DNA from 4 places in the Roseixanthobacter pseudopolyaromaticivorans genome. Region 4 is predicted to be linked to each of the others. Evidence: riboswitches for the same ligand, from Rfam matches in the RefSeq annotation. Region 4 holds a riboswitch; each other region holds the start of a gene.

Region 1 (7,810 bases), 1.6 Mb from region 4:
ATGGCAGCGGAACCCGCGAACAGCGCAAGGACGAGAAAGGCGAGGGCGGTCACCAGCAGGGCGTGGCCGGGACGGGCGCGATCCATCATCTCGCCATGCCGATGCGTGCCGCCGACAACCGTTTCGCTGCCAGGCGCTGGGCCGCCTGCGCGAGCTCGGGTCCCGCGCAGGTCCACAGGCGGGTGGGGAGGGACAGCGTGCGCCCGTCCGCTGTGAACGGCGTGAGGGCCGGATGGTGCAGAAGCTCATCGGCCAGCGAGGGGGGCGCATCTCCGCCGCCGTTGATTACCAGCAGGTCCGGCTGCGCTTCCACGATTTCTTCCAGATTGAGCTGGCCGAGACGATCCGTGGAGAGCCGCGCCGCAAGGTTCTCATAGCCTGCGCGCCCGAGGATCTCGTCCACGATGGAACCGCGTCCGGCGGTGAAGCCGTTCGGCCGCAGCACGATGGCGGCGGCAGGATGCGCGGGGACCGGCGGCAGGTCGGCGAAGTCCCGCTGCATGGCGGCGATCATCGCTTCCCCGCGCGCGGGCTCGCCGATGCGCGCGGCGACGGTTCGGATCTCGGCATAAGCCTCTTCGAGGCTGTCCGGCGCGCCGAGTTCCAAGATCGGCAAGCCGAGGTGCTGCAGCATGGCTGTGGTGGCGCGGGTGGTGAATGCGCCGACGATCACGAGATCGGGCGCCAGCGGGACGATCTCCTCGGCGAGGCCCCGGTTCACCGGGACCGCCTTTGCCAGATCCGCGACATTCGAGCTGCGCGGATCGCGGGCGAGATAGGTCACCGAGGCGACCTTTCCGGGGTCCGCGAGCCGCAGCACCAATTCGTCCCCGCACAGATTGAGCGAAGCGATGCGGGAAGGCTTCGGCGCGGCGGTGGCCGCCGTGGCGCCGAGGAAGGCGGCGATGCCGCACACGGCAAGGCGAAGGGCCGGTCGTGAACGCAGGACCCATTCCCCTTCCCGGCGCGGGTTGTGGCGGCGTGACGTGGTCTTCATCGCCGCCTCAATAGGTGAACTTAAGGCCGCCGTACGCTCCGAAGCCGGGAGCAAGGTAGCCGTTGGGGTTCTGATAGGTCTGGTCGAACAGATTGTCGATCCGCCCGAACAGCGTCGCCTGTCGTGTCAGGGCATAATTCGCCGCGACGTTCACCACCGTATAGCCCGGCTGGTCGATGTAATCGCTGGTGAGGCGCACGACATCCCACCAGGCGGAGGCATAGATCAGCGTGGCGGAGAGATTGAGCTGGTCGGTGGGGTTCCAGTCCGCACTGACGCTCACCTTGTTGTTGGGCCGTCGCAGCGGGGTGCAGGAGGTGTCGGTCAGCGGTGCGCAGGCGGCGCCGAAGGAGGTGTCGGGCGGCATGTAGCCGACCGCCTGCGTGTAGGTGTAATCGACCCGCAGCTTCAGCCGGTCTGTCACCGCAAAGGCAATGAACGTCTCCGCGCCCTGCGTCGTGGCGCTGGAGATGTTGACGTTCTGGTACGTCACCGGGTCGTAGCTGATGAGATTGGTGATGTCGTTGTGGAAATAGGTGGCGCCGAAGGTCACCCGCCCGCCCAACACCTCTTGCTCGAAACCGGCGTCGTAGCCCGTGCTTTCCTCCGGCTTCAGCGCCGCATTGCCGTAATAGGGCGCATAGAGCTGGTAGAGGGACGGCGCCTTGAAGCCGGTGCCGTAGCTCGCCTTCAGCGTGGTGCCGGTCTCGGGAATGAGAATGCCCGGCGCGAGGCGGAAGGTGGAATGGTCGCCGAACGTATCGTCGCTGTCGAAGCGGATATTCGCGGCCCCGAAGAAGCGCTCGCCCAGCTTGCCCTGGAGCTCGGCATAGACGCCGGTGTCGCCGGTGCTGGCGGAAAGATCGGTGTATTGGGTGGACGAGGTCATCGCCTCGTTGCGCCGCTCCACGCCCACCAGCAGATTCTGTCCGGGGGCGAAGGCGAGGTTCGAGCGCAGGTAATAGGTCTGCCGGTCACCCTCATATTGGCCGTTCACATCGGCATTCGGTCCGGTGGTCGGGTTCGATGTGGTCATCGCGCTGACCCCGAAAGTGGTGTTCAGCGCGCCGTCGAGCGCAGTCCACACCCCCTCGCCCTTGGTGAAGAACATGCTGGCGAGGCTGGTGGAGCGTTCCGCCGCCGGCAGGCCCTCGTACAGCGGCGGGGGATAGACATCCGGCGTGTAGGCGAGCCCACTGTCGATGTAGCGGGCGACGAAATTGACCGCGAATGCATCGCTCATCTGGAAATCGAGGCGGGTCGAATAGGTCCAGTTGTCATAGGCGTTCGGGTTGATCGGATAGCCGGGCGGCACGATGCCGGGCGGCGTGACGGGGATGTCGGTCGAAGAGAAATGGGTGACGTTGAAGGAATAGCCGACCTTTTCCGTTGAGCCGCTAAGTGCTGCGGCCTGGTTGAAGGTTCCGAGCGCGCCGCCTTCCACATAACCGAACACCTTGGCCGGCCCCTCGCCCTTCTTGGTGGTAATGGAGATCACGCCGCCGATCGCGTCCGAGCCGTAGAGGCCGCTCTGGGGACCGCGCAGCACCTCGATGCGCGCAAGGTCCGTGGCGAGCAATTGGCCGAAGTCGAAGGCGCCGGTGGGGCTGGACGGATTGCCGGCGTCGATGCCGTCCACCATCACCTTCACATGGTTGGAATTGGTGCCCCGGATGAACACCGAGGTCTGCCCGCCGGGGCCGCCGGTCTGCACCACGTTGAGCCCCGGAAGGGACTGAAGCACTTGGGGAACGGTGCGCAATTGCTGGCGGTCGATATCCTCGGCTGTGACGACGCTCACCGAGGAGGCGACCTGGTCCGCCGGGGTCGGCATGCCGGTGGCGCTGACGACCACCTCGGGCAGCTCGATGGATTGGGAGGCGCCGGCAGCCGGCGCTGCCGACTGGGCGCAGGCCAATTCGGATACGGACGAGAGCAACAGCGCGGCAAGTATGGATCTGCGGGCGGCGCGCGAGGCGCCGCGAGGGGGAAAAACAGGGACGGAAGGCATCGGGGCCTCAGCGGGACGAGTGGTCCGTCACCGCGAACGAGGCCTCCGTGCGGCTGAAAAGCCGCCTGGAAAAACCACCATCAGGACACCCCGCCCAATGTGCTCGCGCGTGACCACGGCTGACGGCAGGTCTCCTGGCTCGCGGGTCAGCGTCCATCTCGTCGCCTTCCCAGGCCTGAAGGCCCAGTGGCTGATGACGAAGGACTCGCCGCTTACAGTTGCGGGGGCAGCCGCGGCTTCGCCCAACTCCTGTTTCCAGGCGCCGACTCACCGCGTTCCCTTTTGATCCCCTAGGGGAACCGTCGCCATGACGGTAGACGCACCGCAGGCGAACCGTCAAGCTGGCCGAACGCGCACGAAGGACGACCAGTAGTGCCGCTGCGACAGGGATATGCTGCAGTCTCTCGCTGCCCTGCGGCGGCGCGAACGGCAGGCCTTTTTGAAAGAGTTGCCGGCCGCGACAGGTTACGTCTCTCCCCGAGTGTGGACAGCACGAGCACATCCCTCGGCCGTCAAGACGACCCGTCTCACGGAGACATGGAATGACCGACCCCTCTGGATTGCCGCCCAAACGCGCGCTTGCGTCATTCGCGCTTATCGGCGCCGTCATGGCGGCCGGCGCGGGCGCGTTCGCTTATACTGCAGGCTGGCTTTCGCCGGATCGGCTGACCCCCGGCAAGATCGTGGCGGCGCTCGCGCCTCCCTCGGGGCCGGCGCTTGGGCACCGGCGCAATCATGCCAAGGGCATCTGCTTCACCGGCATATTCGAATCGAACGGGAACGGCGCGGAGCTTTCGCGCGCAGAAGTCTTCGCGCCGGGCCAATATCCGGTGCTCGGCCGGTTCAATCTCGGCACACCGGACCCTAATGCGCCGGACGCGACCGTGCGGGTGCGCGGCCTGGGACTCCAGATCACCACGCCAGGCGGGCAGGTCTGGCGCAGCGCCACGATCGATCTGCCGTTCTTTCCCGTGGCCACGCCCGAGGCGTTCTACGCTCTGCTGACCGCATCCCACGACAAGAACCCGCAGGCGATGAAGGACTTCGGCGCCGCCCATCCGGAGTTTGCCGCGTTTGGGGCCTGGGCCGGCAGCGCGCCCTGGACCGCCAGTTATGCGGAGGAGCGTTACAACAGCCTCAACAGCTTCGTCTTCAAGAGCAAAGCCGGCCTGGAGCAGGCCGTGCGCTGGTCGTTCGTGCCGCAAGCGCGCGTGGTGCCGGTGACCAAGGACGAACTTGCAAAACTCGGCCCGGATCATCTTGAGCAGGACATCGTCGCGCGGGTGGGCCAGGCGCCGCAGCGCTGGACCTTGGAGGTCACGCTGGCCAATCCGGGCGATCCCACCTCGGATCCCACCAAGGCGTGGCCGCCGGGGCGGCGGACCGTGGAGGTCGGAACGCTTGTGGTTCAGCACATCGAGGCCGAACGCGACGGCCCGTGTCGCGATATCAATTTCGACCCGACGATCCTGCCGGATGGCATCAGCGTTTCCGACGATCCTTTTCCGGCCGCACGCTCATCGGCTTACGCGAAATCGTACGATCTGCGGACTTCGGAAGCTAAATATTATCCGCATGACATGAATACCGCGACCGGAGCCCGGCCATGACGAGAGATCATTCGCATTTCAATTTCGTCCAGCGGTTGTTTCACTGGGTCATGGCCGTGTGCATTTTGGCGATGCTGTTCATCGGCGTGGGCATGGTGTCGACCGTCATGCCGAAATACGTGCCGCTTCTCGCCGCGCACAAGACGCTAGGCATCGCGATTCTTGCGCTCGCGCTGATCCGTCTCGCGGTGCGTCTGCGCTACGGCGCGCCGCCCTTGCCGGAAGATCTGCCAGCGCCGATGCGGCTCGGGGCGCACCTTTCACATTATGCGCTTTACGGTCTCATGCTCGCCATGCCGCTGGTCGGCTGGGCCATGATGTCCGCGGGTGGGTATCCGGTGGTGCTTTATGGGGGCATCCATCTGCCGCCTCTGCTTGCGCAGAGCGATGCCCTCCATGCCTTGCTCTGGAATGCGCATTTCTATCTCGCATTCGCCTTCTTCGCGCTGGTTCTGCTCCATATCGCGGCGGCGCTTTTTCACGGATTGATCCGGCGGGACGGCGTCTTCGAAAGCATGGCGCCGGTCCCGGTTCATGACGAGGCCACAGCTCCCAAGTGATGGACTGCGCGATCTGCTCCAGGCAGCGCGCGCCGTCCTTCGCTCGATCCTGCTCCCGCGCGGATCACGCCTGCGCGCGGCGGTTCTCATAAAGCTTGAGCGCGACGCCCACCGCTTCCAGCAACGGTGTCGGTATGTCGAACGCGCGGGCGCGCGCGGCGAGGTCGCCGATGATCTGATCGGCTTCCACCGGATTGCCCTGGCTAAGATCGCGATACAGGGACGAGGTCATGGGCGAGCCGTCCGTCGTCAGCTGCGCCTGTGTCCAGGCGAGGAAGGCCGGTCGCGGGTCGAAACCCGCCGCCTGCGCGATGGCGGTGCATTCGGCGACGATGGCGCGCGCGACAGTTTTACCACCGGCAGCCGCAACCTCGCCGATGCTGCCGCGCAGCAGGCAGGTGGTGGCGCCGAGGCTCGCGAGGAACACCCACTTCTCCCACATGTCGAGCAGGATGTGATCCGAGAGCTGCGCGTCGAAGCCGGAGCCCTGCATCACGGCGTCGAGGGCTTCGATGCGCGCCGAGTGGGTGCCGTCGGTTTCGCCATAGGTGAGCTCCTGCAGCGGGCTCATCTGCACGACGCGGCCTTCGTCGTCGATGCGGCCCATGATCTTGCAGACCCCGCCGAGGAGCCGCTCCGCCCCGAAGCGCGCGGCCAGTAGATCCATGTGCTTCATTCCGTTGAGCACCGGCAGGATCATGGTATCCGGGCCTATGGCGGGGGCGACGTCGGCGAGCGCGGCTTCCAGGGCGAACGCCTTCACCGAGACCAGAACGAGATCGTACGGCCCGGTGATCTCGTCGGCGGTCACGATGCCGGGGTGAAGCGTCACGTCGCCGAGGGGGCTGACGATCTCAAGCCCGCGGGCCCTAAGGCGGGCCGCCCGGTTGGGGCGGACGAGGAAGGTCACGTCGCGTCCCGCCTGAGAGAGGCGACCGCCGAAATAGCCGCCGGTGGAACCGGCACCGACCACGAGAATACGCATCGTTTGCTCCGATAAACCGATCCGAGTCGGTGGGGGGGTGGAAGACCGCTCTAGCGAAACCAGGAGCCGGAGGCGATCGATATGCCGACCACGGTGCCATAGGCAAACAGGCCGAAAGCATAGACCGCGAACAACCAGTACAACGAACCGGTGGCGGAAAGCACCAGCGCGCCGCCGGCGGTGGCGATGATCATGCGCAGCAGGCTGGCGAGAAGCGGCCAGCCGAGGCGCCCGGCGCCCTGGGAGGCGAAATACAGCGTCATGCCCAACCCGAAGAAGCCGAAGAACGGGCCGACGATGCGCAGATACACCGTGCCCACCGCCAGCATTTCGGGCGTCGCATCGAACAGGCCGAGCCAGGCGGCTGGCCAGATCGCGGCGGCGATGCCCACCGTTTCCGTCAACGCGAAGGCGAAGCCGCCGCCGATCAGCGCGATGCGGAGCGCCCGCCTGTTCTGCCCCGCGCCGATATTGGTGCCCACCAGCGCCACCAGCGGCCCGCCGAGCCCGAAGGCCAGGGGTGGCAGCAGATATTCCAGCCGGGTGCCGGTGCCGAAGCCCGCCACCGCGCCGGGTCCCGCGTGGGCGGCAACAAGAGCCATGGTGACGGCGATCGTCAGGTTCAGCTGGATCGTGTTGACCGCCGCCACCGCCCCCACTTTCAGGATATTCCAGGCATAGGGCAGGTGCAGCCGGGTCCAGGCGAAGCGCGCCACGTTGCGCCCGCTGGCGACGTACCAGGCGAGGATCGCGGTGCCGGCGGCGTAATAAAGCAGCATGGCGATCGCCCCGCCGGCGATGCCGTAGGACGGAATCGGGCCGAATCCGAGGATCAGCGCATAAGAGAGCGGCGCCAGCAGCACTGCGCCGCCGCAGATGACGAGGCCCGGCACCAGCATGTTTCCGGTGCCGCGAATGATGCTGGCCAGCGCATTGAACACCCAGAGCAGGACCATGCCGGCGAACAGGATGTGGGCATAGGTGATGGCCTCATCCAGCGATGCACCGCTGCCGCCGAGCAACGCGAACAGATGGTGGCCGAACAGGAGAACGAGCGCGGAAAAGGTGAGGCCGAAGCCTGCATTGATGAGCAGCGCGTGCAGCACAAGGCTGTCGGCTTCCGCCCGCCGCTGGCCGCCAAGGGCGCGGGCGATGGCGGAGGAAATGCCACCGCCCATTGCACCTTGGGACATGTTCTGCATCAGGACCAGGACCGGCAGCACCAGCGCCATGCCGGTGAGGGCATCGACGCCGAGCCGGGCGATGAAAGCCATTTCGATCAGGCCCGTGCTCGATTGGGCGAGCATGACCAGGATATTGGGCCACGCGAGGCGCAAGAGCAGGGGCACCACCGGGGCGTCCAGAAGGGCCCGAGTGCGGGACGACATGGCGGCTGGTGCGATGGGCTGCGGCTGCGGGGGCGCGGCGCGGACCTGATCGGACGGGATATCGAGCATGTCGGGTTCCAATCGGCCGGAAGTCGGTAGAGCCGCGCGATCTTGATTTACGGGTATATGCCCATAAATTTGAAAATAGAGGCATATGCGCGTATTCGTCAATTGACGGCCCCGTGAGGAGCAACGGAATGGCAGGGCACAAGGATTTGTCAGCCGAAACCCAGCGCGCGTCCGACGTCCCCGCGGTGGG
Region 2 (7,810 bases), 2.2 Mb from region 4:
CCTGCTGCTGATCGCGGGGGTGTTTCTCTCGCTCATCCTCGGCCTCGCCACGGCGACCGAATGCGCCGCCTGGGGCGTGATGGGCGCGCTTGCCCTGGCGGCCTGGAGCGGGACGCTGACCTGGACCGCGTTCATCGAGAGCGTGATGAGCGCCACCCGGCTGTCCTGCATGATCATGCTGATCATCGCCGGCGCGGCCTTCACCACCGCCGCCATGGCTTATACCGGCATCCCGGTGGCGCTGGCGGAATGGGTGCAGGGGCTCAACCTCACCCCCGGCAAGCTCGCCCTGGCGCTGACCGTCATGTACATCATCCTCGGCTGCCTCGTGGACGGCATCTCGATGATCGTCCTGACGGCAGTGATCGTGCTGCCGATGGTGAAGCAGGCAGGGTTCGACCTCGTCTGGTTCGGCGTCTACCTCGTCATCCACGTCGAGATGGCGCAGATTACGCCGCCCGTGGGCTTCAACCTGTTCGTGCTCCAGAACATGAGCGGGCGCGATACGCTCTCGGTGGCCAAGGCTGCTTTTCCATTCTTCATTCTGCTCAACGTCGCGGTCATCATCATCACGACCTTCCCGGAGATCGTCCTGGTGCTGCCGCGCTGGGCCTTCCCCGGGTGATCCACCGCCGTCAAAGCCAACCAGAAGAGGGATACAAAATGGCACGCTTGCGTTTCCTCGCACCGGCGCTCGTCGCAGCCGGCATCGCCACGCTCTCGGCGGCCCCAGCGCTCGCCCAGACCAAGTGGAACCTTCCCTCCGCCTACCCGGCGGACAATTTCCACACCGAGAACATCGCTCAGTTCGCCAAGGACGTGGAAACCCTGTCCGGCGGCAAGCTGCTGATCACGCTTCATCCCAACGCCGTCCTGTTCAAGGCGCCGGAGATCAAGCGCGCGGTGGCGACCGGCCAGGCCCAGGCCGGCGAGGTCATCATGTCGATCCACGAGAACGAGGATCCGATCTTCGGCGTCGACGTGGTTCCGTTCCTCGCCACCTCCTACGAAAGCTCGAAGAAGCTCTGGGCGGCCTCTCGCCCGTTCGTCGAGAAGAAGATGGAATCGCAGGGGCTTATGGTGCTCTATGCGGTGCCCTGGCCGCCGCAGGGCATTTTCTCCAAGAACCCTGTCACCAAGGTCGAGGATCTGAAGGGCGCCAAATGGCGCGCCTATAATGTCGGCACCTCGCGCATCGGCGATCTGCTTGGCGCCCAGTCCGTCACCGTGCAGCAGGCCGAACTGGCGCAGGCGCTCGCCACCGGCGTGGTCACCGCCCTCATCACCTCCGCCGCCACTGGCTATGACGTGAAGATCTGGGAAAGCATTCCCTATTTCTACGACGTCCAGGCCTGGCTGCCGAAGAACATGGTGTTCGTGAACAAGGCCGCGTTCGAGGCCCTCGACAAGCCGACTCAGGAGGCCGTGCTGAAGGCCGCCGCCGCAGCCGAGGAACGTGGCTGGAAGAGCTCCATCGAAAAGAGCAAATGGTATGTCGACCAGCTCCAGGCCAAGGGCATGAAGGTGGAGCCGCCCTCCGCCGAACTGCGGGCGGGCTTCGAGAAGATCGGCAAGCAGCTGACCGCCGACTGGATCAAGAAGGCCGGCCCGGACGGCGAAGCCATCCTCGCCACCTTCAACAAATGAGCCTCGACGCCTGAGGCTGCGGCGCGCGGCTGGCGCGCCGCCCCACGCTGGCCGGCCCCGCAAGGGCCGGTCTTTCCGCGAAATCCGCGCCGGCGCGTTTCACTGAAGACGCCTCGGCCGGCCGCCGCGGTCCATGCCCAATAACAGATAGACGCCACGCCGCATGACCCGACGCCCCTCCCCCCCTTCGGCCGCCGCCAGCGATGATCGCAAGATCTCCTCCGGCCCGCTCGGCTCGATCGTCTCCTCGGCCCATCTCGCGGACGGGGCGCTGCCGGCGCTCTCGGAGCTGGAATTCGGCCTCAACATGATCACCCACGGCTATCAGCGCTGGATGGTCCGCTGCATGGCGGCGGCCGGGTTGCCGGATCTCTCCTCGCTCGACGTGCTGGTGCTGCACCATGTGGCCCACCGCGACCGGGCGAAGACCATCGCCGATCTGTGCCTGGTGCTGGATGTGGAGGATACGCACCTGGTGACCTATGCGGCCAAGAAGCTCCAGGCGCTGGGGCTGGTTTCCGGCGGCCGGCGCGGCAAGGAGAAGACCTTGGCGGCGACCGAGAAGGGGCGCCTCGCCTGCCAGCGCTATCGCGAGGTGCGCGAGGCGCTGCTGACCAAGACCGTGGCCGCGACCGGCATTGCGCCGGAAAAGCTTTCGGAAATCGCCGCCTTGCTGCGCACGCTCTCCGGCCATTACGATCAGGCGGCGCGGGCGGCAGCGAGCCTTTAGGCGCGCCCCGCCACCCACATTCACCAAAAATGTTTCACGTGAAACAATGACTTAAGCTAGACGAACATCGGTTTACTGGGGCTTCACCGCGGTTTTCCGGCCGATCACACCGGCTTTTCGCTCCGATATTGCGCATCACATTTCGGCATGCCGAATGCCGCCCGCTTCTGAGGGATCGACGCGGGCCGACAGCGACCAAAAGGGCACCACCGGCGGCGCACCCGGGGGTCCGACACAGCGGTCCCCCCGGCTCACCGAACCGGCCCAGCGCAAGCTGGTCAGCGCAGGGCGCCGGCGGAAGCGAGGCGCACGCCGCGATGGGCGCGCAGGCTGCGCTCGGCGAGCGGGCCGAAGACCAGCCCGAGGGTCGTCCATAGCACCGCCTGGATGCCGAGCGTGGCGATGCGGAACTCCCACAGGAGCGAGGCCGAGAATTCGGCCGGCACCTCGTTGATGGTCGGCAGCGCCATCTGCACCAGGGCGATCACCGCCACATAGGCGAGGGCCGCCGCCACGATGCCGTTCCACGCGCCGTGGCGGGCGGCGAGCCGCCGGGCCAGCAGCACGGCGCCCGTGAGCGCGACCAGCGAAGCCGCGAGCATCAGGAAGAACATCTGGGTGCGGAAGCCGATGGTCGCGCCGTCGCCCACGGCGGGCGGATTGGCGGGATATTTCAGCCCCGGCACCAGCACGATGGCCAAGAACCCGCCCAGCGCCAGCAGCACCACCGTGGCGCGCGGGGACAGCGGACCCACCCGCCCAAGGGCGAAGGCGAAGACCAGCGCGAAGATGCCGCCCATGGCGGCGCCATAGACCACGGTGCCGGTCAGCAGGCCGAGGCCGGCCTGGGTGGACCGGCTGACCAATTCCTCCTCGCCACCATGGGAATGGCCCTCTGCGGCGGCGGGTTCCGGGGCGGCGGCATGCATGTGCGTGCTGCCGTCGGCATGGACATGCGGCGTCGCCGCCGGGGATGCGGGAGCGGCGGCGGGCGCCGGCCCTTCCGCATGCGCTTCCTCAAAGGCGATGGCGCGGTTGACCGCGGGTTCACCGAAGACGCGCGCGAATCCGAACGAGAGCAGGCCCGCGAGGACGCCGACAAGCATCCCGCGAAGCAGGAGAGACCCAACCATGTCGCATCCCCCTCAGTGGCAGGGGAAGCCGAGCAGATGGCGGCCGTCGTGCAGGAATTCATGCACATACATGCCGGGGATGAGGGAGGTCGCACCCTGTTCGGCGCCGACGAAATAGAGCGCGAGCAGCATCAGCAGGCCGCCGAACACCGCCCAGGGCAGAAGTTCGCTGACCGAGATGGTCTGCGTGCCGGCCGCAGCGCCGAGGGAGGAACCGGAAAGAAGGGTGTCGGCCATGCTGGGTCTCCTGGGATTGCGCGTCCCGAAATCGAACAAAACCCTGCGGGCCGGGTCTGACTTGCGGCACAGCCGGAATGGCGTGCCGCTTACAGTGGCGCGACCGTGTCGGATTTTCACCGACTTCCTCACCCGCAGCGAAGCTCCGACACTATTTGCGGGATACAGGTTGTGTCAAACAAACAATGTGGCAAACCGGGCACCCGCCCGGCCCGCCGGCCGCCGTTCGATGTCCCCGCCTGATACCGCGAGGTTGCCCCGTCGCCATGGCCAATCGCCTGACGCTGATCTGCCACGGTGCCACCGCCGCCATGCGGGCCGGCGCCTTTCCGTGCGACGAACCGCTGGAGCCGCGCGCCCTCGCGCAGACGCAAGCCTGGCGCGGCCGGCTGCGGCGGCCCGACCGGGTGCTCGCCGCGCCGGCCCTGCGCGCGCGTGAAACCGCACAGGCCCTCGGCTTTAACGCCGAGACGGATGTGGATCTTCAGGATTGGGACTGTGGGCTTTGGGCGGGCCTCACCTTCGCTGAGGTGGACACGGCTTATCCCGGCGCGCTCGCCCTCTGGCGCGGCGAGCCCCAGGCCGCGCCGCACGGCGGCGAATCGCGCACGGCGCTGATCGCCCGCATGGAGGATTGGCTGGACCGCCAGCGCGAGAGCCATGGCCATCTGATCGCATGCACCCACGCGGCGAATGTCCGGGCGCTGGTGGCCGGGCTTCTCCAGGCGCCTGACGCCTTCTGGCAGATCGACATCGCGCCCCTGAGCCTGACTGACCTGCGCACCGACGGCCGGCGCTGGACCCTGCGCACGCTCGGCCAGCCTTTGGACGACCCGCACGACACCTGACGGGCACGGGGGGAAAGATCGCCGGAGCGGGCGGCACACCGCGCGGAAAGGGCCACGAGCGACACGCGCCACGCGGCCCCTCCCGCGCGGCGCAATGACGTGCCGCGCGCCCCGGCAAGGCGGGGAGGAAAGGGGAAAAGAACAATCCTAGGGCCGGCGGCACCGCAAACCTTGGCGCCGCCGGGCTGTTTCAACCTGATCGGACTCGTCGGACCAGGCCCTGGCGTCAGCTGGCCTTCTTGAACTTGGCAGCCTCTTCCGAACCGCCGGTGGCATTGCCGGCGCTGTAGGAATGGGCCCCCACGCCGGCGAGCTTGCCGCCATCGACGATGAGATATTCGTCGCGGATCGGCCGGCCCTCGAAATAGCATTCCAGAATCTCGCGCGTGCCGGCCGCATAACGGGTCTGAGCGGAGAGCGAGGTGCCGGAGATGTGGGGCGTCATGCCGTGGTGGGGCATGGTGCGCCAGGGGTGATCCTGCGGCGCGGGCTGCGGAAACCACACATCGCCCGCATAGCCGGCGAGCTGGCCGCCTTCGAGCGCGCGCACGATGGCGTCGCGGTCGCACAGTTTGCCGCGCGCCGTGTTGACCAGATAGGCGCCGCGCTTGAACAGCTTCAGCGTCTCCTCATTGATCATGTGCTCGGTTTCGGGATGCAGCGGGCAGTTCAGCGTGACCACGTCGCACACGCCGTACATCTCCTCGCGGGTCGCGTGCCAGGTGAGGTTCAGCTCGGCCTCCACCTCGGCCGGCAGGCGGTGGCGGTCGGTATAGTGCAGGTGCATGTCGAACGGCTTCAGGCGGCGCAACACCGCAAGGCCGATACGCCCGGCGGCCACCGTGCCCACATGCATGCCTTCCACGTCATAGGAGCGGGCGACGCAATCGGCGATGTTCCAGCCGCCCTTGCGCACCCAATCGTGGGAGGGGAGATAATTGCGCACGAGGCCGAGGATCATCATCACCACGTGCTCGGCGACGCTGATGGAGTTGCAATAAGTGACCTCGGCGACCGTGATCTTGGCATCGATGGCGGCTTGCAGATCCACATGATCGGAGCCGATGCCGGCGGTGAGCGCCAGCTTCAGCTTGGGCGCCTTGGCGATGCGTTCCTTGGTGAGATAGGCCGGCCAGAACGGCTGGGAGATCACCACTTCCGCGTCGTGCAGTTCGCGCTCCAGCACGCTGTCGGGGCCGTCCTTGGAAGAGGTCACGACCAGCGTGTGGCCAAGGGATTCCAGGTATTTGCGCAGGCCGAGCGCGCCTGAAACGCTGCCCAGCATGGTGCCGGGCTGGAAATCGATCGCCTTCGGGGTCGGCAGGGTCTGGCCGCCGGGATAATGGTCGATCCTGGGAAGATCGTCGCGGGCATAGGTCTTGGGATAGCCGTTAACGGGATCGTCGTAGAGAACGCAGACAATTTTCGCCATGGTTTCCTCCTGAAGGCAGGCCTCGGCATTCGCCGCAAAGGCGTTAGGCATGCCGGATCTTGGGCGGGGGCGGAGCAACCGCCCGCCTGAGGCGATGCCGGTTCTGCTCCGCGTTCGGGGCGGCGCGCTTTGGCGCACGGTGCCGCTTCGACCGGCTCAGTGAAGACCGGCGGACCGCGCGCGTCCAATCGATTGGACGCAAGAATTCATAGGCGAAGGCAATGATGGAACGGTTCCAGGAACCGCCCGGCGACGGGCGGCGCGGCGCGCCTCAGAGCGTGCGCAGCGCGCCTTGGACGAAGCCGCGCGCGATCCGCAGGAAGGCATCGGCCACCGGGGGCTTGGGATCGCGGTCGGTGGCGACGAGCCCCACCGCCTGGGTGTGCACCGGATCCACCAAGCGCAGCGCGCGCACCCCCTCGATGCGCCCGAAGCTGGACAAATGGGTCTGCGGCACGATGCTCGCCCAGGCGCCGGAGGCCACCTGCGACCAGATGCCGAAGAAGGAGTTGGCCTCGATGCGCGGGCGCGAGGCGACACCCGCCTGCGCCAGCACGCGGTCGATGATCCGCCGGTTCTGCATGTCGCCCGTCAGCAGGCAGAGCGGGCTTTCCGCCGCCGCGCGCCAGCTGATGGTCTCGCGGCCGGCATGTTCGTCGGCCTGCGCGGTGACGAAGACATAGGCTTCCTCATAGAGCGCGAACCCGCTCACCCGGCTCAGCGGCTCGGTGTCGAGATAGGTGACGCCGACATCGAGGTCGAGATCGTCGAGCCCGCGCTGGATCGCGACCGAGCTGAGCGAATGGATCTGCACCCGCACCTCGGGATGGCGCGCGCAGAAAGCGTTCACGAGGGGCGGGATGGCCGGCAAGGTGGCAGGCACGGCGCCGATGCGCAGCTGGCCTGCAAGGCCGGCGCCGCGGCCGGACAATTCCTGCCTCAGCCCGTCATAATCCGCGACGATCCGCTGGGCCCACTGCAGGATCCGCTCGCCCTCGGCGGTGAGCCCCAAAAACCTGTGGCCGCGCACCACCAGCGGCTGGCCCAGTTCCTCCTCCAGCTTGCGCAGGCCAGCGGACAAAGTGGGCTGGGACACGTTGCAGGCTTCCGCCGCCCGCCCGAAATGCCGTTCGCGGGCGACCGCCAGGAGATAATGCAGCTGACGGACGAACATCGAGAAAGCCCTTTTCCGGTGCGGCCCCGGCGATGCGCGCGACGATACCATGCTCGCCTGCGCACGAAGGCCGCGCACGGATGGCCGCGCCGCCAGGGGCGCGGCCTGAGAAGACGGGGCCGCCCACGGCGGCGTCCGCCCGGCCTCAATGAACGGCGATCATCACGTCCGACGCCTTGATGATGGCGGCGGCTTCCTGACCGACTTCGAGCTTCAGTTCGTCCACCGCCTCGTTGGTGATGGAAGCGGTCACGGTCGCGCCGCCGCCCAGGTCGAGGCGCACGTGGGACGTGGTCGCGCCCTTGGTGATTTCCAAGATCTTGCCCTTCAACACATTCCGCGCACTGATCTTCATGATCCCCTCCAATGATGGCGCGGAGCCCGATGGGTCCTGCCCGCCACGCCCCACATCGACATAGTTTAGAAAATATATCGCTAGCGAAAATCGTCGCGGCGTTATATTTCACAATATATCGCGCTGCACCACGGCACCGCACTCGGAGAGGGAAAATGAATCTGGCCCGCCGCACATGGCTGAAGATTGCATGCGTCGCCCTGAGCGGCGCCTGGTTCGGCACCCTTCCGCTCGCGGGCGTCGCCCATGCCCAG
Region 3 (7,810 bases), 1.5 Mb from region 4:
GCCAGTGGTCTCGCCCATATGCATCTCATAGCCTGCGAAGGGCGCCTGGAGGCAGGAGTGGCCCGCAACGGCAACCAGACGCTTCTCGCCCGAGAGAATGGTTTCCACATCCAGCAGGCCGAGCGCCTCCGCCCGGCCCGGCGGGCCTTCGACGCCGTCAGGATCGTCCACCCACCGTCCCAGCATCTGATAGCCGCCGCACAGGCCCAGCACCCGCCCGCCGCGCCGGGCATGGGCGATGATGTCGTGATGCAGGCCGCTGGATTTCAACGCCGCGAGGTCGGAAATCGTGGCCTTGGAGCCGATCAGCAGCACAAGGTCGGTGTCCACCGGCAAGCTCTCGCCCGGCTGCAGGCGCACCACCTCGACCGCCGGCTCCGCATCCAGCGGGTCGAGATCGTCGAAATTGGAGACATGAGGCAGGATCGGCACCGCGATCCTCACCTTGGCGTGGGGCTTTGCCGGCGGCGGCCCCTGGAGCGCGAGCGCATCCTCAGCCGGTAGGCGCGCGGCGGCGGGAAAATGCGGGATGAGGCCGAGCGCAGCCCAGCCGGTGTGCCCCGCCACCAGCGCCATGCCGTCGGCGAACAAGGCGGGATCGCCCCGGAATTTGTTCACCACGAAGCCGGCGATCAGTGCGGCATCCTCCACCGCCAGGACGGTTTTGGTGCCGACGAGGCTGGCGATGACACCGCCCCGGTCGATGTCGCCGATCAGCACCACCGGCACGTCGGCGGCGCGGGCAAACCCCATATTGGCGATGTCGTTGCGGCGCAGATTGACTTCCGAGGCGCTCCCCGCCCCTTCCACCAGCACGAGTTCGGCCTCGCCCTTCAGCCGCGCGAAGCTCTCAAGCACGGCAGGCATGAGGCTCTGCTTCAGGCCCTGGTAGGCGCTGGCCTTGGCGGTGGTGAGCACCCTGCCCTGCACCACCACCTGCGCACCCACCTCGCTCTGCGGCTTCAGGAGCACCGGGTTCATGTGCACGCTCAAAGGCACTCGCGCGGCCCGGGCCTGAAGCGCCTGCGCGCGGCCGATCTCGCCGCCGTCGGCGGTCACGGCGGCATTGTTCGACATGTTCTGCGGCTTGAAGGGCCGCACCCGCAGGCCGCGATTGGCGAAGGCGCGGGCAAGGCCGGCCACCAGCAGGCTCTTGCCCACGTCCGAGCCGGTGCCCTGGAACATCAGTGCGCGGGCAGCCATCAGAATTCGATGCCGGCCTGCGCCTTCACGCCGGCGGAGAAATGATGTTTCACCAATCCCATCTCGGTCACGAGGTCCGCCGCCTCCAGAAGCTCCGGCTTCGCGTTTCGGCCGGTGACGACCACATGCAGGTCGCCCCGGCGCGCTTTCAGCGTCGCGACCACGTCGGTGAGGTCAAGATAGCCGTAGCGCAAAGCGATGTTCAGCTCGTCCAGCACGATCAGGGAGAGGGTCTCGTCGGCCAGCAGCTCGCGGGCTTTGTCGAACGCCCGCGCGGCAGCGGCGGTGTCGCGGGCGAGGTCCTGGGTTTCCCAGGTGAAGCCCTCGCCCATGGTGTGCCAGCGCACGCGATCGCCGAACGCTGCGAAGGCGTCCTTCTCACCGGTGTGCCAGGCGCCCTTGATGAATTGCACCACGCCCACCTTGCGGCCGTAGCCGAGCATGCGCAGCGCCAGCCCGAACGCGGCCGTGCTCTTGCCCTTGCCGGGGCCGGTGTGGACGATCAGCAGCCCCTTCTCCAGGGTCTTTTCCGCCACCTCGGCATCCTGCACCGCTTTGCGCTTGGCCATTTTCTCGCGATGGCGAGCGGCCTGGGCGTCGTCGCCGGCGGCATTTTCGGTTTCATCGCTCATCGAGGCGTGTCCTTCACAATCATGGGCAGGCCGGCCACCATGAAGATCACCTCATGGGCCGTTGCGGCCATGCGTTGGCTGAGCCGGCCGGCGGCGTCGCGAAACCGGCGGGCGAGGGCGTTGTCCGGCACGATGCCGAGCCCCACCTCATTCGCCACCAGCACGCTGAGTCCTGTGCGGGCGGTGATGGCGTCCACAAGGCGATCCTCTTCCGCCGCGAGATCGTGCTCCGCCAGCATGTGGTTGGTGAGCCACAAGGTGAGGCAATCCAGCAGCAGCGGCATGTCGGGCGGCAGGGCCTGGACGATATCGGCGGCATCGAACGGCGCATCGTGGGAGACCCAGCGCGCATCGCGCCGCGCCTGGTGCAGGCGGATGCGCTCGCTCATTTCGGCGTCGAAGGCTTGCGCCGTCGCCACATAGGCGAAGGGCGGGGCGGCGGCTTCCACCCGCTGCTCGGCATGGCGGCTCTTGCCGGACCGCGCGCCGCCGAGCACCAGCACGATCCGGCCCCGCGCCCCGGCCGCGCTCGCGCTCAAGCCGGCACCTGCGAGTGCCGGCGGCAAGAGCTGTGGCAGGCACTGGCCGCGATGCGCGGACCCAACATGAGAGTCTCCCTGGCCCTCCCGCCGAGAGCCGGCCTGTGGCGCCCGCGATGCGGGCTCTGCGTCCTCGGCAGGTCTCCTGGCTTGCGGATCTGCGCGCCCCCACCCTTCCCGAGGCGCGCCTCAGTGGTGGGCACCTCAGTGGTTCATGGGTTTGCTCTCCGCCGACAGTTGCGGGGGCAGCCGCGGCATAGGGAGAAACCCTCCCGCACCGCGTTCCCTTTTGATCCCGAAGGAACCGACGACGCGCCGACTATAAGGCCGCCGCCCCGCGCCGCAACCGCCCGCCCCCGCGATCTCAGCTTCTAGCTTTCGCAACCAGCGTCGAGGTGGACTGGCCCGGCGTCAGTTCGGCGAGCACCAGCTTTCCGCCATTGGCAATCACGATATCGGCGCCGACCACATCCTCGGGCTTATAATCCGCCCCCTTCACCAGCACGTCCGGCAGCAAGGCCGTAATGATCTCCAGCGGCGTGTCCTCCTCGAACAGCACCACCAGATCCACGCAGCGCATGGCGCCGATCACCCGCGCGCGGGCTGTCTCGTCCTGGAGCGGGCGCGTCGGGCCCTTCAGACGGCGCACCGAGGCATCGGTGTTGAGCCCCACGACGAGGCGGTCGCCCTGCGCGGCCGCCGCTTCCAGCATGCCCACATGGCCGGGATGCAGCAGATCGAAGCAGCCGTTGGTGAAGACGATGCGCGCGCCGCTCGCCCGCCAGCGGTCCATGATATCGCGCGCCTTGTCGCGCGAGACGAGGGCGCCCGCCGGCTCCAGCTGCGGCACCGAGCGCTGCAGCGCGGCGGTGAGTTCCGCGCGCGTCACCACCGCCGTGCCGAGCTTGGCCACGGCAATCGCGGCGGCGGCATTGGCGACCGGCACGCTGGCTTCCAGGTTGAGCCCGCAGGCGAGCGACAAGGCGAGCGCGGCCAGCGCCGTATCGCCGGCGCCGGAAACATCGAACACCTCGCGCGCCTCGGCCGGCACATGGAGCACGGTGCCGTTGCGGCGCCAGAGCGTCATGCCCTTTTCCGCGCGCGTCACCAGCACATCGCCGCCGAACTGGGCACTCGCGGCCTGTGCGGCGCGCTCGGCGTCGGCATCGGTCTCGTCCGGCAGGCCGGTGGCCTCGCTCAATTCGCGCCGGTTGGGCGTTACCAGCGTCGCGCCGCGATAGACCTCGAAGGTGCGGCGCTTGGGATCGACGATCACCGGCACGCCCAGCGTGCGCGCCTCGGCCAGCACGGCGGCGACGACACGGTCGCCGAGCACCCCCTTGGCATAGTCGGAGAGCACCACCACCGAACAGCCCGCCATGGCGCGGCTGGCGGCCGCGATCAAGGCGTCCTCGACGGCGGCGGACGGCGGGGCGGACATCTCGGCATCGATGCGGACGATCTGCTGGCGCCCGCTCATCACCCGCGTCTTGGTGACGGTGGGGCGGATGGCGTCCACCACCAGGCCGGACAGATCGATCCGCGCATAGGGCGCGAGCGCGGCGCGCAGCTGGTCGGCCTCCCCGTCGGCCCCGACCAGCCCCACGAGGCGGATCGGCGCGCCCATGGCGGCGGCATTGGCGGCGACGTTCGCCGCCCCGCCCGGCACGATGCGTTCCGCGCCATGCAGCAGCACCGGCACCGGCGCCTCGGGCGAGATGCGCGAAACCGAGCCGAGGATGTAGCGATCCACCATGACATCGCCGATGACGGCGACGGGACCGGGCTTGGTATCAGGAAGCATGGTGCCGGTATCCTGGGGCAAGATCAGCCGTTGGGTCGTGCAAGGTCCCGGTCATCAGGCGGAATTGCGGCCGCGCAGATGCTCGGTGACATAGATCCGCACGCCATCCTCCAGCGAGGTGAACGGGTGGGTAAAGCCTGCGGCGCGCAGTTTCGAGACGTCCGCCTGGGTGAAATATTGATACGCGTTGCGGATGGAAACCGGCATATCGACATAGGTGATGCGCGGTTCTTTGCCTGCCGCCGTGAACACGGCCTTTGCGAGATCCGCGAAGCTGCGGGCCTGCCCGGTGCCGACATTGAAAATGCCGCTGGCGGCGGGCGTCTCCAGCAGCCAGCGCACCACCGCGACGCAATCGCCCACATAGACGAAATCCCGCAGCTGCCCGCCATCCTCATATCCCGGATCGTGCGACTTGAAGAGCGTCACCGCCTCGCCCATCGCCGCGGTCGGATAGATCTTGTGGACCACCGAGCGCATGTCGTCCTTGTGGGCCTCGCCCGGGCCATAGACGTTGAAGAAGCGCAGGCCCGCCCATTGCGGCGGCACCGGACGGCCGGCGGCGACGTCGGCCGCGAAGCGGCGGTCCGCCATCAGCTTGCTCCAGCCATAGGCATTCAGCGGCGCCAGGCGGTCGAGCGCGGCTGCGCCCTCTTCATCCCGGAAGCCGTCGGTGCCATCGCCATAGGTGGCGGCGGATGAGGCATAGATGAAGCGGATGCCCTTGCGGGCGCATTGGTCCCACAGGTCCAGCGTCGGGCGGATGTTGCGGGCGACGATCTTGTCGCCGTCCCGCTCCGTGGTCGCGGAAATCGCGCCCATGTGGACGATCGCGCCCAGCCGTCCACCCTCGCGTTCCACGAAGGCGGAAACCGCCTCCGGCCGGATCACGTCATCCAAAAGGATGTCGCGCAGGTTGAGCCATTTGGGGCCGTCCTCCAGCCAATCGGCAATCACCACGCGCCAGCCGTCGGCAGCCAGGGCGCGGGCGATGTTCGAGCCGATGAAGCCGGCGCCCCCGGTGACAAGGATCGTATCGCGGGCGGAACGGGCGGAGCGGATCATTCAGGCTACCATTCAAGGCGAACGCGGTGATGTGCCCCCGTGTGCCACGCTGCTTCCGGTCTTGTCCATCGCATCGGCATGTCCGAAGCGCAGGACATTGAGCGCGCGCCACACGTCCCGTGCGCTGAAATCCGTCAGGCAGGGCGGTCCCTCGACGAGATCGGGGGCGATCCGGCAATGGGCGCGCTCGCACGGCGCGCACGGGCGCAGCGATTTCAATTCCAGCGCCTTCGGTCCGAAAAGGCCGGTCAGGCGGGGATTTGTCGGGCCGTAAAGCCCAACCGTCGGCACTGCGAGCGCGGCCGCGAGATGGCCGAGGCCGGAATCGACGCTTACCACCGCCTGCGCGCGCGCGATCACCGGGGCGAGCGCGGAAATGGGACCGGGCGGCACGATCCGCACCGAGGGGATCCCGTCCGCGATGGCGACGGCGCGCGCCGTCTCTTCCGAACCCTGGGCGAAGATGCGGGTTTCATAGCCCCGCTCGGCGGCCATCTGCGCCAGCTCGCGCCAGTGTTTCACCGGCCATGTCTTGGTGCGCCAGGTGGTGCCGTGCAGCATCACGATATAAGGCCGCTCGCCCCCCTGCCCTTGGGCATTGGCGGGCACCGAAAGTCCGGCGTCGGCGGTCAGCCCGTCCAGGGAATAGCCGAGGCTGGCGGCGAACAGCTTGCGCAGCCGCACCGCCATATGCTCGGTTTCCGGCACCACATGGGTCGCGTGATAGGTGAAGGTCGCAAGACTCTCGCGGGCGCTGCCACGGGCAAAGCCATGGCGCCGCCCGCGCGTGAACAGGCCGACAGCGGCGCTCTTCATCAGCCCTTGGGCGTCGATCACCACATCATAGGTTTCAGCGCGCAAAGCGGTGCGGATCGCGGCGACCGCCCCGCTGCGCAGCGCTTCGCCCGGCGCCTTGCGCAAGCGGCGCAGCGGCACGGGGATGGCGCGTCGCACGGCGGGGTGGGCCTCAACCAGGGGAACGAACGCTTCCTCCACCGCCCAATCGAGCGTGAGACCGGGAACCGCGCGCATGGCATCGGTCACCGCCGGGAACGTGTGCACCACGTCGCCCAGGGAGGACAGCTTGACCACGAGAACCTTCATGCCTGAACGGCCCGCGCCGCCGCCAGGACTTCCTCCGGGGCGATCACTTCAAGGCAGGCCAGGGTACCGAGCGGGCATTCGCGCTTGTGGCACGGGCGGCACGGCAGCTCGCGCGCCACGACGCGCGCCCGGGGGCCGGTCGGCGGCGTCATCTTCTCGGAGCTGGAGCCGTAGATCACCACAAGGGGCCGGTCGAGGGCGCCGGCCACATGCATGAGCCCGGAATCGTTCGAGACCACCACATCCGCCATGCCCAGCAGGGCGGCGGCGTCCATCAGCGTGGTCTTGCCAGCGATATTGTCCACCGGGACGCGGCTCAGCTTCACGATCTGCGCCGCGATGGACACGTCCTTCGGCCCGCCCAGGATGCGCACGCGATACCCCGCTTCCACGGCCCGCGCCGCGAGCCGGGCGAACTTGGTGGCCGGCCATTGCTTGGCCGGGCCATATTCGGCCCCCGGGCAGAGCGCCATCACGGGCCCCTCCCCGGTGAGGGGGAAACGCCCGGCGGCTGCTTCGCGCGCGCCATCCGGCAGGAAAAGGGTCGGACGCGGCGCGGCCAGCTGGTCGCCGCGCGGGGCGCCGAGGGCCACGAAACGGTCGATGGTGCGCGCGGTCTTGCGATCCCGATCGGGGCGCGAATCCGTCAGCAGCAGGCTGCGGCCCTCGGCGGCATAGCCGATGCGCTCGGGAATACCGGCGGCGAAGGGCACGATGGCGGCCTTGAAGGCCCGCGGCAGGATGATGGCTTTGCCATAGCCCTCCTTGCGCAGCGCCCTTCCCGCCTTCCAGCGCTCCATCAGCCCGAATTCGCCATGGCCGAGGCCGAGGGGAATGGTTCTGCGCACGCCGCGGATCAGCCGGGCGATCGGTAGGGAGGCCGGCGGCGCGATGACATCGATGGGGCGGCCCGGATCGCGGATGCGCAGGCTTTCGATCAGGCTCGCCGCCATCACCATGTCTCCGACCCAGGACGGGCCGACAAGCAGGATGGGCGAATAGGAACCGATGGCGCGCATTTTGTGCTCACTTGGACCCGCGCGTCTTGGCAAGACGCGCCGTGCCCGTCAAGGCGCGATCCCGTGACGAGGGCGGTGCGCGGGGCTGCGAAATCAGATGCGCCGCCGGGGTCACGTCGCCGGGCCGCTGAAGAAGAAAGCATGCGGCACGCCGCGGCAATAAAAAAGGCGCCGGCAATGCGGCGCCTCTTCCAAGAAGACAACGAAGGCGTGCGATCAGGCGGCCTTGTTGAGGGTCTTTTCCACGCCGGCCTTGATGGGCTCGGAGGTTTCGGTCGCGATCTTCTGCGCGAGGGCCGACAATTCCTTGGCCTGGCCGGAGAGCGCATCGAACTGGTGGCGCAGGTGAGCGGTGGAAAGTTCCACGGCTTCCGCTGCCGACTTCGCCGAAACCACCGACGCGAAGAAATCGAACGCGGCATTCACGTTCGAGCGCAGGATTTC
Region 4 (7,810 bases):
ATCGCGCGTCTCAAGCACGAACCCGTGGTCGAAGTCGAGCCCTGCGCCCCCGGCCGGCGGCATCCTCCACCTTTGGCTTCAGCATGCGGAACACAATGGAGGCGGAGACGTTGCCCCTGCAGCATCCGCAAACAAGAGGCACGTCATGAACAATTTGATCTATATCGTTGGCTTGGTGGTGGTGGTTCTTGCCGTGCTGTCGTTCTTCGGCCTGCGCTGACCCTGGCTCCGCCGCTCAGGCTTCGCGCGGAGACTCGTCTCTGCGGCTGAGAGCGGCGGGAATCCATAGCCGCGCCTCCGGCCCCAGTGGCCCCCGCGTGATCTGCAGGCTGCCGCCCGCGCTGGTCGCGAAGGCTCTCGTCTCTTCAAATCGCGCAGAGCTGGCCCCAGCGTCCTCCGCTTGCCTGCTGCAGGCGGCGGACAGCGTGACGCAGACGTAATCGCCCGCTTCCACGCCCTCCAACTCCGAGCGGATCCCCTCGCGGCGCGCGCTAAGCGTGATCTGACTGCCGGCATCGGCGCGCTGCTTCACATACATCGTGAGATCCATCACCGCCAATTCGAACCGCGCGCCGTCCACGAACACGTCGAGCCCCTTCCCGTCGCCGGTCAGGTCGATTTGGATCGGCGGCCATACCGAGCCGATCAGGAGACATCTGACGTTGTTGAGCACGGTGGGCGCGTGGACGATCCGCGGCGTCGCCCCGCGCCGTCCAGCGTCGAGGAGGCGCTGGGCGAGGCGTACCCCATGAACGGCGCCGTTCAGAGCGTCGGACTCCGACTCGTCTCCGTCCGCCCGGTGTCCGGCGCCAACGAATGTGAGATCGCCCAGCACCGGCGTCAGGACACGATCCACAGCGGCGGCGGTCTGGTCGCTCAGCGCACCACGCGGCGCGGCGGCCTGCCGGTTCCGGGTGAGCGCGCCGCGTCCCCGCATCCTGGCCGGTCGGCCGGTCAGCACCGCCAGCGCGAAGCTGGCGAGCCCGCCCGCGAGAAAATAGCCGGCCGCCCGCTTGTACCAGGAGGACAGAATGTCACCCTCGCTGAGCGCATAGACCACTGTGAGGTCGGTGCCGGGAACGGCGCGATAGGCGGCCGCAGCAGGACTTCCCTCGATCAGCGCGGTAGCGGCGAGCAGGCCGGATTCGTGCTTGAGGCGCTCCTCCGGCACGTCGGGAATGACCACTGGCGCCTCGGGCGGCGCGCGCACGTCCGGTGAGCGCAGCAGTAAGGTGCCGTCCTTGCGCACCAGCGCCGCCACCGCACCCGTGGCAGGCACCAGCAGGCCGCGATAGGACGCATGAAAATATTCCGGAAAGACGATGGCGCCAATGACGCCGCCAAAAACCCCGTCCCGCCAGACCGCGCGGCTCACCGAGAACGACACGGACCGGCTCGCGCTGCCCCGGAATGGAACCGAGAACGCCAGCCCGTCCTGACCCGCCTTCGCGGAAACGAAGAACTCGCGCTGGCTAAGGTCGCGCTCGGGGGCGGGATAGGTGCGGCTGGTTGAGGCCAGGCTGCCTTTCTCGTCGATGACGAAGGCCAGTTCGAGTTCCGGCATCCGGCGCACCAGGCTTGCCAGCAATTGATGCATGTCGGTGTCGGTGCGCAGGGCCGTCACCGGGCGCGTGCCGAGCGTTTCGCGCACCTGGGCAAGAGCGAGATCAACCGAGAGGAACAACGCACCGGCGTGCTCGGACAATACGTGGGCAGAGGCGATGACCTTCTGGCGCCCCGCCTTCAATTCCGACTCCCGATCGAACCAGACGACCAGCGCCACCAGAACGAGAGGCAAACCGACCACCGCCACGATGCGTGCAAGTCCCGGCAGACTGGCGCGCCGCGCACCAAACCGGCGCAGCACTTGTGGAATGCCGATCTTCATACCTCCTGCCCCCCCTGCAGCGGGACCGACCATAGTCCAGCCGCGCGGGGGTGATCAAACCAGCGGGCTAACGGTCCTAACAGGATAGCAAGAGGGTCACGCGCGGTTCGCGCAGCAACCCGGCCCTCGGCAGCACCTGCGGCGTGCGAGCGAATCGGGATTCCCATACGCAGAAGTGTGCTGCGCCGCGCGGGAGCAGCCTGCGCCGATCGATAGCTTGCGCCTAAGATGCGCGGTCAATGCGGGGATAGAGCACCATGACGGGCGACGCCTATTATTTCTACACGCCGGCCGAGGGCCACGGCCTGCCGCACGATCCGCTGAACGCCATCGTCGGGCCGCGCCCCATCGGCTGGATTTCATCGCGTTCGGCCGAGGGGACACTGAATCTTGCTCCCTACAGCTTCTTCAACGCCTTCAACTATCGCCCGCCCATCATCGGTTTTTCCAGCGTCGGCTGGAAGCACAGCGTCGCCAATATCGAGGCGACCGGCGTGTTCGCCTGGAATCTGGCGACCCGGCCGCTGGCCGAGGCGATGAACGCCACCAGCGCCGCCGTGCCCGCGAATGTGGACGAATTCGCCCTCGCCGGCCTCACCCCCGCGCCGAGCCGCCATATCGACGTGCCGCGCGTGGCGCAGAGCCCGGTCTCGTTCGAATGCCGGCTGACCCAGCTGATCCAGCTGCGCAGCGCGGCAGGCGAAGCGATCGACTCGTGGCTGGTGCTGGGCGAAGTGGTGGGCGTGCATATCGCCCGCACCCTGCTGAAGGACGGGATCTATCAGACGGCAGAAGCTCATCCCGTGCTGCGGGCCGGCGGACCGAGCGGCTATGTGGAGGTCACGCCGGAGGCCGTGTTCCACATGTGGCGGCCGGGCGCCTGAGGCGGCACCCGTCAATCACCGGCACGAGCCGGATGCGCCCTGCTGCGTCCATCGCTTCGGCCCTGAGACCGAGGTTCGGGAATTTCAGGAAAAGAGATTTGGTGGGCCAGGCGGAATCGAACCGCCGACCTCTTGAATGCCATTCAAGCGCTCTCCCAACTGAGCTATGACCCCACCGGGCCGCGGGCTTCGCGCTGCCACCTCGCCGCGGGCAAACCGCCCAATTCGAAGCGCTGGCGCGTCGGGAACTCCCGCGACGTTTCCCGGGGAAAGATCGCCCCCGGGCACGAGCGGGCCTTGAGGCGGCCCGCAATCCTTATAGCCTTATCTCTTTTCAGAGCCGGCGGAAACGAAATGGTGGAGCCAGACGGAATCGAACCGACGACCTCTTCAATGCCATTGAAGCGCTCTCCCAACTGAGCTATGGCCCCACCGGATCGCGAGGTGCGCGCAGGCGGTCATTTAAATGACATGGGATGTCAATTAAGGAACCAGTTGCGCGTCGGGATGCCCCGCGACGGATGCCAGGGGAATCGCGCCCCCCGGCGAGAGCGGCCTTTAAGCACAGGCCGCAGACCGTATCAAGCCTCTTCGTCGTCCTCGAGGCCCTCGCCGATCAAATCGGAGACGTCGTCCCCTTCGTCCTCATCCTCTTCGAGGAACGTGTCGTCGTCCGCGTCCGCGACGAGGTCGTCATCGACGTCCACATCCACGTCCACGTCGTCCACCGGGACCTTGGCGCCGACGGCTTCCTCATCCGCCTCTTCCAGGCTGATGACCTCGACGTCCGGCACCTCCTCGTCCGCGTCCGCGGCCACGGGCACGGCGGCGGCACGGGCCGCTTCGCCGCGGCTGCGGACCACCGGCTCGAAATAGGAGCGTGGATAGGACTCGCCGGTGAAGGGAGACACCACCGGGTCCTTGTTCAAGTCGTAAAACTTGCGCCCTGTAACAGGACAGATGCGCTTGGTGCCGAGTTCTGGCTTCGCCACGGCAAAGATCCTAGGGGGCTGTCAAAAGGAGGGTGCTCCATTGGCGAAACCCCATGCCCCTGTCAAGCACCGAATCCGCATCGGCCGCGTGGCCAGCGTGCACGAGCTTGTGTTAGACGGCATGCAATCCATCCTGGAACGGCGGCCGGCGGGGCTTTGCGAGGGTCCGCGCGCCGAAAATGGGAGCAGTCCATGTCCAGCGCCGTCGCTCATTCTTCTTCCCATGGCCATGGGGAAAATGTCGTTCCCGGCGCAAGCCTGCCTTCGCCGGGCCTCGCCGGAACGGTGCGCGTGCCGGGCGACAAATCGGTTTCCCACCGCGCGCTGATGTTCGGCGCCCTGGCGCGCGGGGAAACCCGCATCACCGGCCTGCTGGAGGGCGAGGACGTGCTGAACACCGCCAAGGCCTGCATCCAGCTCGGGGCGGAGGTGGAGCGCCTTGGCCCGGGCGAATGGCGGGTGGTGGGCGTTGGCGCGGGCCATCTGAAGAGCCCCGAGGCGCCGCTGGATTTCGGCAATTCCGGCACCGGCGCCCGACTGATGATGGGCGTGGTTGCGGGAAACCCCATCGTCGCGACCTTCGACGGCGATGCCAGCCTGCGCCGCCGGCCCATGAAGCGGGTGCTGGACCCGCTCGTCGCCATGGGCGTGGTGGTGGAAGAGGAAGCCCCCGGCGGCCGCCTGCCGCTACGCCTCAAGGGCCTCACCGAACTGAAGGCCTTCACCTATGAAACCCCCGTGCCTTCGGCGCAGGTGAAGTCCGCAGTGCTGCTGGCCGGGCTTGCCGCGAGCGGCGACACGGTGGTGGTGGAGCGCGAATCCACCCGCGACCATACCGAGCGCATGCTGACCCATTTCGGCGCCGACGTGCGCGTCGAGCCCCACGGCGCCCACGGCCGCCGCATCACCCTCGCCGGCCGGCCGGACCTGAAGGGCGCTCCCGTGGCGGTGCCGTCCGATCCCTCCTCCGCCGCCTTCCCGCTGGTGGCGGCGCTGATCGTGCCCGGTTCCGACATCATCCTGAAAGACGTGATGATGAATCCGCTGCGCACCGGCCTCATCACCACGCTGAAGGAGATGGGCGCCTCCATCGAGACGCTTTCAGAGCGTACGGAGGGCGGCGAGGTCGTGGCCGATCTGCGCGTGCGCCACTCTGTGCTGACCGGCGTCGACGTGCCGCCGGAGCGCGCGCCCTCGATGATCGATGAATATCCGGTGCTCGCCGTGGCGGCGGCGTTCGCGCGGGGCACGACCCGCATGCGCGGCCTCAACGAGCTGCGGGTGAAGGAGAGCGACCGTCTCGCCGCCGTGGCCGACGGGCTCGCCGTCTGCGGCGTACCCTATGAAATCATCGGCGACGATCTGCTGGTCACCGGCCTCGGGCCGGACGGGGTCGTGGGTGGCGGGCCGGTGGCGACCCATATGGACCACCGCATCGCCATGGCGTTTCTGGTGATGGGCTTCGCCGCCCGCGAGGGCGTGCGCGTGGACGACATGACCTTCATCGCCACCTCCTTCCCCACCTTCGTGCCCATGATGGGCGGCCTCGGCGCTGTGCTGAAGTGAGCGATACGATGATCATCGCCATCGACGGGCCGGCTGCGTCCGGCAAGGGGACCCTCGGCCGCAAGATCGCGGCGACCCTCGGCCTGCCCCACCTCGATACCGGCCTGCTCTATCGGGCGGTGGCGGCGCGCTGTGTCGCCGACGGCACGCTGGACGACGAGATGGCGAGCGCCGAAGCCGCGCGCACCCTCGACCTGCGCACCCTGGACGCGGAAACGCTGCGCACGGGCGCGCTGGGCGAGGCGGCCTCCGTGGTCGCGGCCCGCCCGGTCGTGCGCGGCGCCCTGCTGGAGTTGCAGCGCCGCTTCGCGGACCAGCCCGGCGGCGCCGTGCTGGACGGGCGCGACATCGGCACGGTGATCTGCCCCAATGCGCCGGTAAAGCTGTTCGTCACCGCCTCGGCGGACGTACGCGCCACCCGCCGGCATCGCGAACTGCTGGAGCGCGCAAGCGAGGTCGCCTTCGAAGACGTGCTGGCCGACATCCGCAAGCGCGACGAGCGCGATTCGCATCGCGCCGCAGCGCCGCTGGTGATGGCGCAGGACGCAGTGCTGCTGGACACCACGCATCTCGGCATCGACGAGGTGCTGGCCGCCGCCCTGAAGATCATCGCCGCCAAGACCGCAGCGGCAGGTGCTGGGGCGGACCCGTCCCAGCACGGCTGAGGCATGACGTGCCGCTTCATTGACTTCGCGTCGGAGCGGTTCTTAAGTGTCGGCGTCGATGGTCCCGGTTCGGGCGGCTTGCCGCTTCCGCCGGGTGAAAAGGGAATGCGGTCGCGCCTGGATTTTCCCGGCGATAGCCGCAGCTGCCCCCGCAACTGTAGGCGGTGAGTTCCGGCCGAAAAGCCACTGGGAGAAGGGCCTTGCGCCGCTTCCGGGAAGGCGGCCGCGAACGGCGATCCGCGAGCCAGGAGACCTGCCACCGACAAGAACGCGCGCCGGGCGGGGTGCCCTGGCATGGCGATTCTTCCTGTGGCACGCGGTTGCGGGCCGCGCGCACCCATGGAAAGCGGCGTGGAGCGACCTTCCAACGACGATGCGCCTTTCGCGGCGGGCGACACGACGCCGCGCACCCCCGCGCCCGCCGATGGGCCGGCACGGGATTCCCTGCGGGTCGCCAGCGTTCCGGCCGTGACCCTGTTCGTGTGCACCACCTGCAAGCTCACCGGCGCAGACTCGGATGCGCCACCCGCCGGCGCCGCGCTGGCGCGGCAGGCCCTGGATGCCTTTGCGCGGACCCCCGACGCCGCCATCGCCGTGAAGGAGGTGCGCTGCCTCTCCAATTGCAAGCGCGCCCTCTCCGCCGCGCTGGTGCGCACCGGCGGCTGGTCCTACGTGTTCGGAGATCTTTCGCCCGACAGCGCCGCCGACCTCCTAACCGGTGCCGCGCTCTTCGCCACCTCCACCGACGGCATCCTGCCCTGGCGCGGGCGCCCCGACAGCCTCAAGCGCGGCATGATTGCCCGCATCCCTCCCATGAGCTTTTCCGAGGACCAGCGATGACCTCTCTCGCCCGCATCCCCTGCACCATCGTCACCGGCTTCCTCGGCGCGGGGAAGACCACCCTGATCCGCAACATCCTCGAAAATGCCCAGGGCAAGCGCTTGGCGGTGATCGTCAACGAGTTCGGCGACGTGGGCATCGATGGCGAGATCCTGAAGGGCTGCGGCATCGAGAGCTGCCCGGAGGACAATATCGTTGAGCTCGCCAACGGCTGCCTGTGCTGCACGGTGGCGGACGATTTCGTGCCGGCCCTGGACCTCATCCTCTCCCGCACGCCGCGCGTGGACCACATCCTCATCGAGACCTCCGGCCTTGCCTTGCCCAAGCCCCTGGTGCAAGCGTTCCAGTGGCCGGCCATCAAGAGCCGCGTGACGGTGGACGGCGTGGTGGCGGTGGTGGACGGCCCGGCACTCGCCGCCGGCCGCGTCGCGGACGACCTCGAAGCGCTCGCCGCCCAGCGCGCCGCCGATGACAACCTCGACCATGACGACCCGGTGGAAGAAGTGTTCGAGGACCAGATCGCCTGCGCCGACCTGATCATCCTCTCCAAGTCGGACCTGCTGGACGCGGCCGGCGCCGAAATCGCCGACGCGCGCATCGCGAAGGCCCTGCCGCGCGCCGTGAAGGTGGTGCGCGCCGCCGGAGGCAAGGTGGACGCAGCGGTGCTGCTCGGCCTCGGCATCGGCACGGAGGACGAGATCGACGCCCGCCGCACCCATCATGACGACGAGCTGGACCACGACCACGACGATTTCGACAGCTTCATCGTCCGCCTGCCGGAGATCACCGATCCCGCCGCTTTGGCGGCCCGCGTCGCCCGTGCCGCCGAAACGCCGGACGTGCTGCGGGTGAAGGGGTTCGTCCCGGTCGCCGGCAAGCCGCTGCGGCTGCTGGTGCAGGGCGTGGGCACGCGCATCTCCCACCAGTTCGACCGGCCCTGGCGCGCGGAAGAGCCGCGCACCGGCGCCCTGGTGG

Evidence for each region. A riboswitch is a leader RNA that binds a small molecule or an ion and turns the genes downstream of it on or off. The one in region 4 is predicted to bind cobalamin.
Region 1: it holds a riboswitch for cobalamin, as region 4 does, so the genes downstream of both, V5F68_RS19840 (TonB-dependent receptor plug domain-containing protein) here and V5F68_RS02695 (DUF1636 family protein) in region 4, are expected to answer to the same signal.
Region 2: it holds a riboswitch for cobalamin, as region 4 does, so the genes downstream of both, V5F68_RS17155 (CbtB domain-containing protein) here and V5F68_RS02695 (DUF1636 family protein) in region 4, are expected to answer to the same signal.
Region 3: it holds a riboswitch for cobalamin, as region 4 does, so the genes downstream of both, cobU (bifunctional adenosylcobinamide kinase/adenosylcobinamide-phosphate guanylyltransferase) here and V5F68_RS02695 (DUF1636 family protein) in region 4, are expected to answer to the same signal.

What each region holds. Positions count from the first base shown of each region.
Region 1 covers NZ_CM195539.1:4,223,567-4,231,376, reverse strand. The annotation lists gene V5F68_RS19850 (FecCD family ABC transporter permease) at 1-89, opposite strand, end outside; gene V5F68_RS19845 (ABC transporter substrate-binding protein) at 86-997, opposite strand; gene V5F68_RS19840 (TonB-dependent receptor plug domain-containing protein) at 1,005-3,008, opposite strand; cobalamin riboswitch at 3,116-3,326, opposite strand; gene V5F68_RS19835 (catalase family peroxidase) at 3,551-4,618, shown strand; gene V5F68_RS19830 (cytochrome b) at 4,615-5,178, shown strand; gene panE (2-dehydropantoate 2-reductase) at 5,243-6,163, opposite strand; gene V5F68_RS19820 (MATE family efflux transporter) at 6,214-7,620, opposite strand; gene V5F68_RS19815 (MarR family winged helix-turn-helix transcriptional regulator) at 7,749-7,810, shown strand, end outside.
Region 2 covers NZ_CM195539.1:3,636,836-3,644,645, forward strand. The annotation lists gene V5F68_RS17135 (TRAP transporter large permease) at 1-625, shown strand, start outside; gene V5F68_RS17140 (TRAP transporter substrate-binding protein) at 664-1,647, shown strand; gene V5F68_RS17145 (winged helix DNA-binding protein) at 1,811-2,377, shown strand; gene V5F68_RS17150 (CbtA family protein) at 2,656-3,510, opposite strand; gene V5F68_RS17155 (CbtB domain-containing protein) at 3,523-3,747, opposite strand; adenosylcobalamin (AdoCbl) riboswitch at 3,749-3,902, opposite strand; gene V5F68_RS17160 (histidine phosphatase family protein) at 4,014-4,595, shown strand; gene V5F68_RS17165 (NAD-dependent formate dehydrogenase) at 4,822-6,027, opposite strand; gene V5F68_RS17170 (LysR family transcriptional regulator) at 6,299-7,201, opposite strand; gene V5F68_RS17175 (TOBE domain-containing protein) at 7,347-7,556, opposite strand; gene modA (molybdate ABC transporter substrate-binding protein) at 7,712-7,810, shown strand, end outside.
Region 3 covers NZ_CM195539.1:2,031,105-2,038,914, reverse strand. The annotation lists gene V5F68_RS09810 (cobyric acid synthase) at 1-1,203, opposite strand, end outside; gene cobO (cob(I)yrinic acid a,c-diamide adenosyltransferase) at 1,203-1,835, opposite strand; gene cobU (bifunctional adenosylcobinamide kinase/adenosylcobinamide-phosphate guanylyltransferase) at 1,832-2,374, opposite strand; cobalamin riboswitch at 2,493-2,698, opposite strand; gene rfaE1 (D-glycero-beta-D-manno-heptose-7-phosphate kinase) at 2,739-4,178, opposite strand; gene rfaD (ADP-glyceromanno-heptose 6-epimerase) at 4,233-5,243, opposite strand; gene waaC (lipopolysaccharide heptosyltransferase I) at 5,256-6,347, opposite strand; gene waaF (lipopolysaccharide heptosyltransferase II) at 6,344-7,366, opposite strand; gene V5F68_RS09775 (phasin) at 7,583-7,810, opposite strand, start outside.
Region 4 covers NZ_CM195539.1:576,239-584,048, reverse strand. The annotation lists gene V5F68_RS02730 (PDC sensor domain-containing protein) at 236-1,888, opposite strand; gene V5F68_RS02725 (flavin reductase family protein) at 2,146-2,772, shown strand; tRNA gene V5F68_RS02720 (tRNA-Ala) at 2,872-2,946, opposite strand; tRNA gene V5F68_RS02715 (tRNA-Ala) at 3,128-3,203, opposite strand; gene V5F68_RS02710 (TIGR02300 family protein) at 3,354-3,764, opposite strand; gene aroA (3-phosphoshikimate 1-carboxyvinyltransferase) at 3,957-5,330, shown strand; gene cmk ((d)CMP kinase) at 5,339-5,995, shown strand; cobalamin riboswitch at 6,038-6,270, shown strand; gene V5F68_RS02695 (DUF1636 family protein) at 6,290-6,835, shown strand; gene cobW (cobalamin biosynthesis protein CobW) at 6,832-7,810, shown strand, end outside.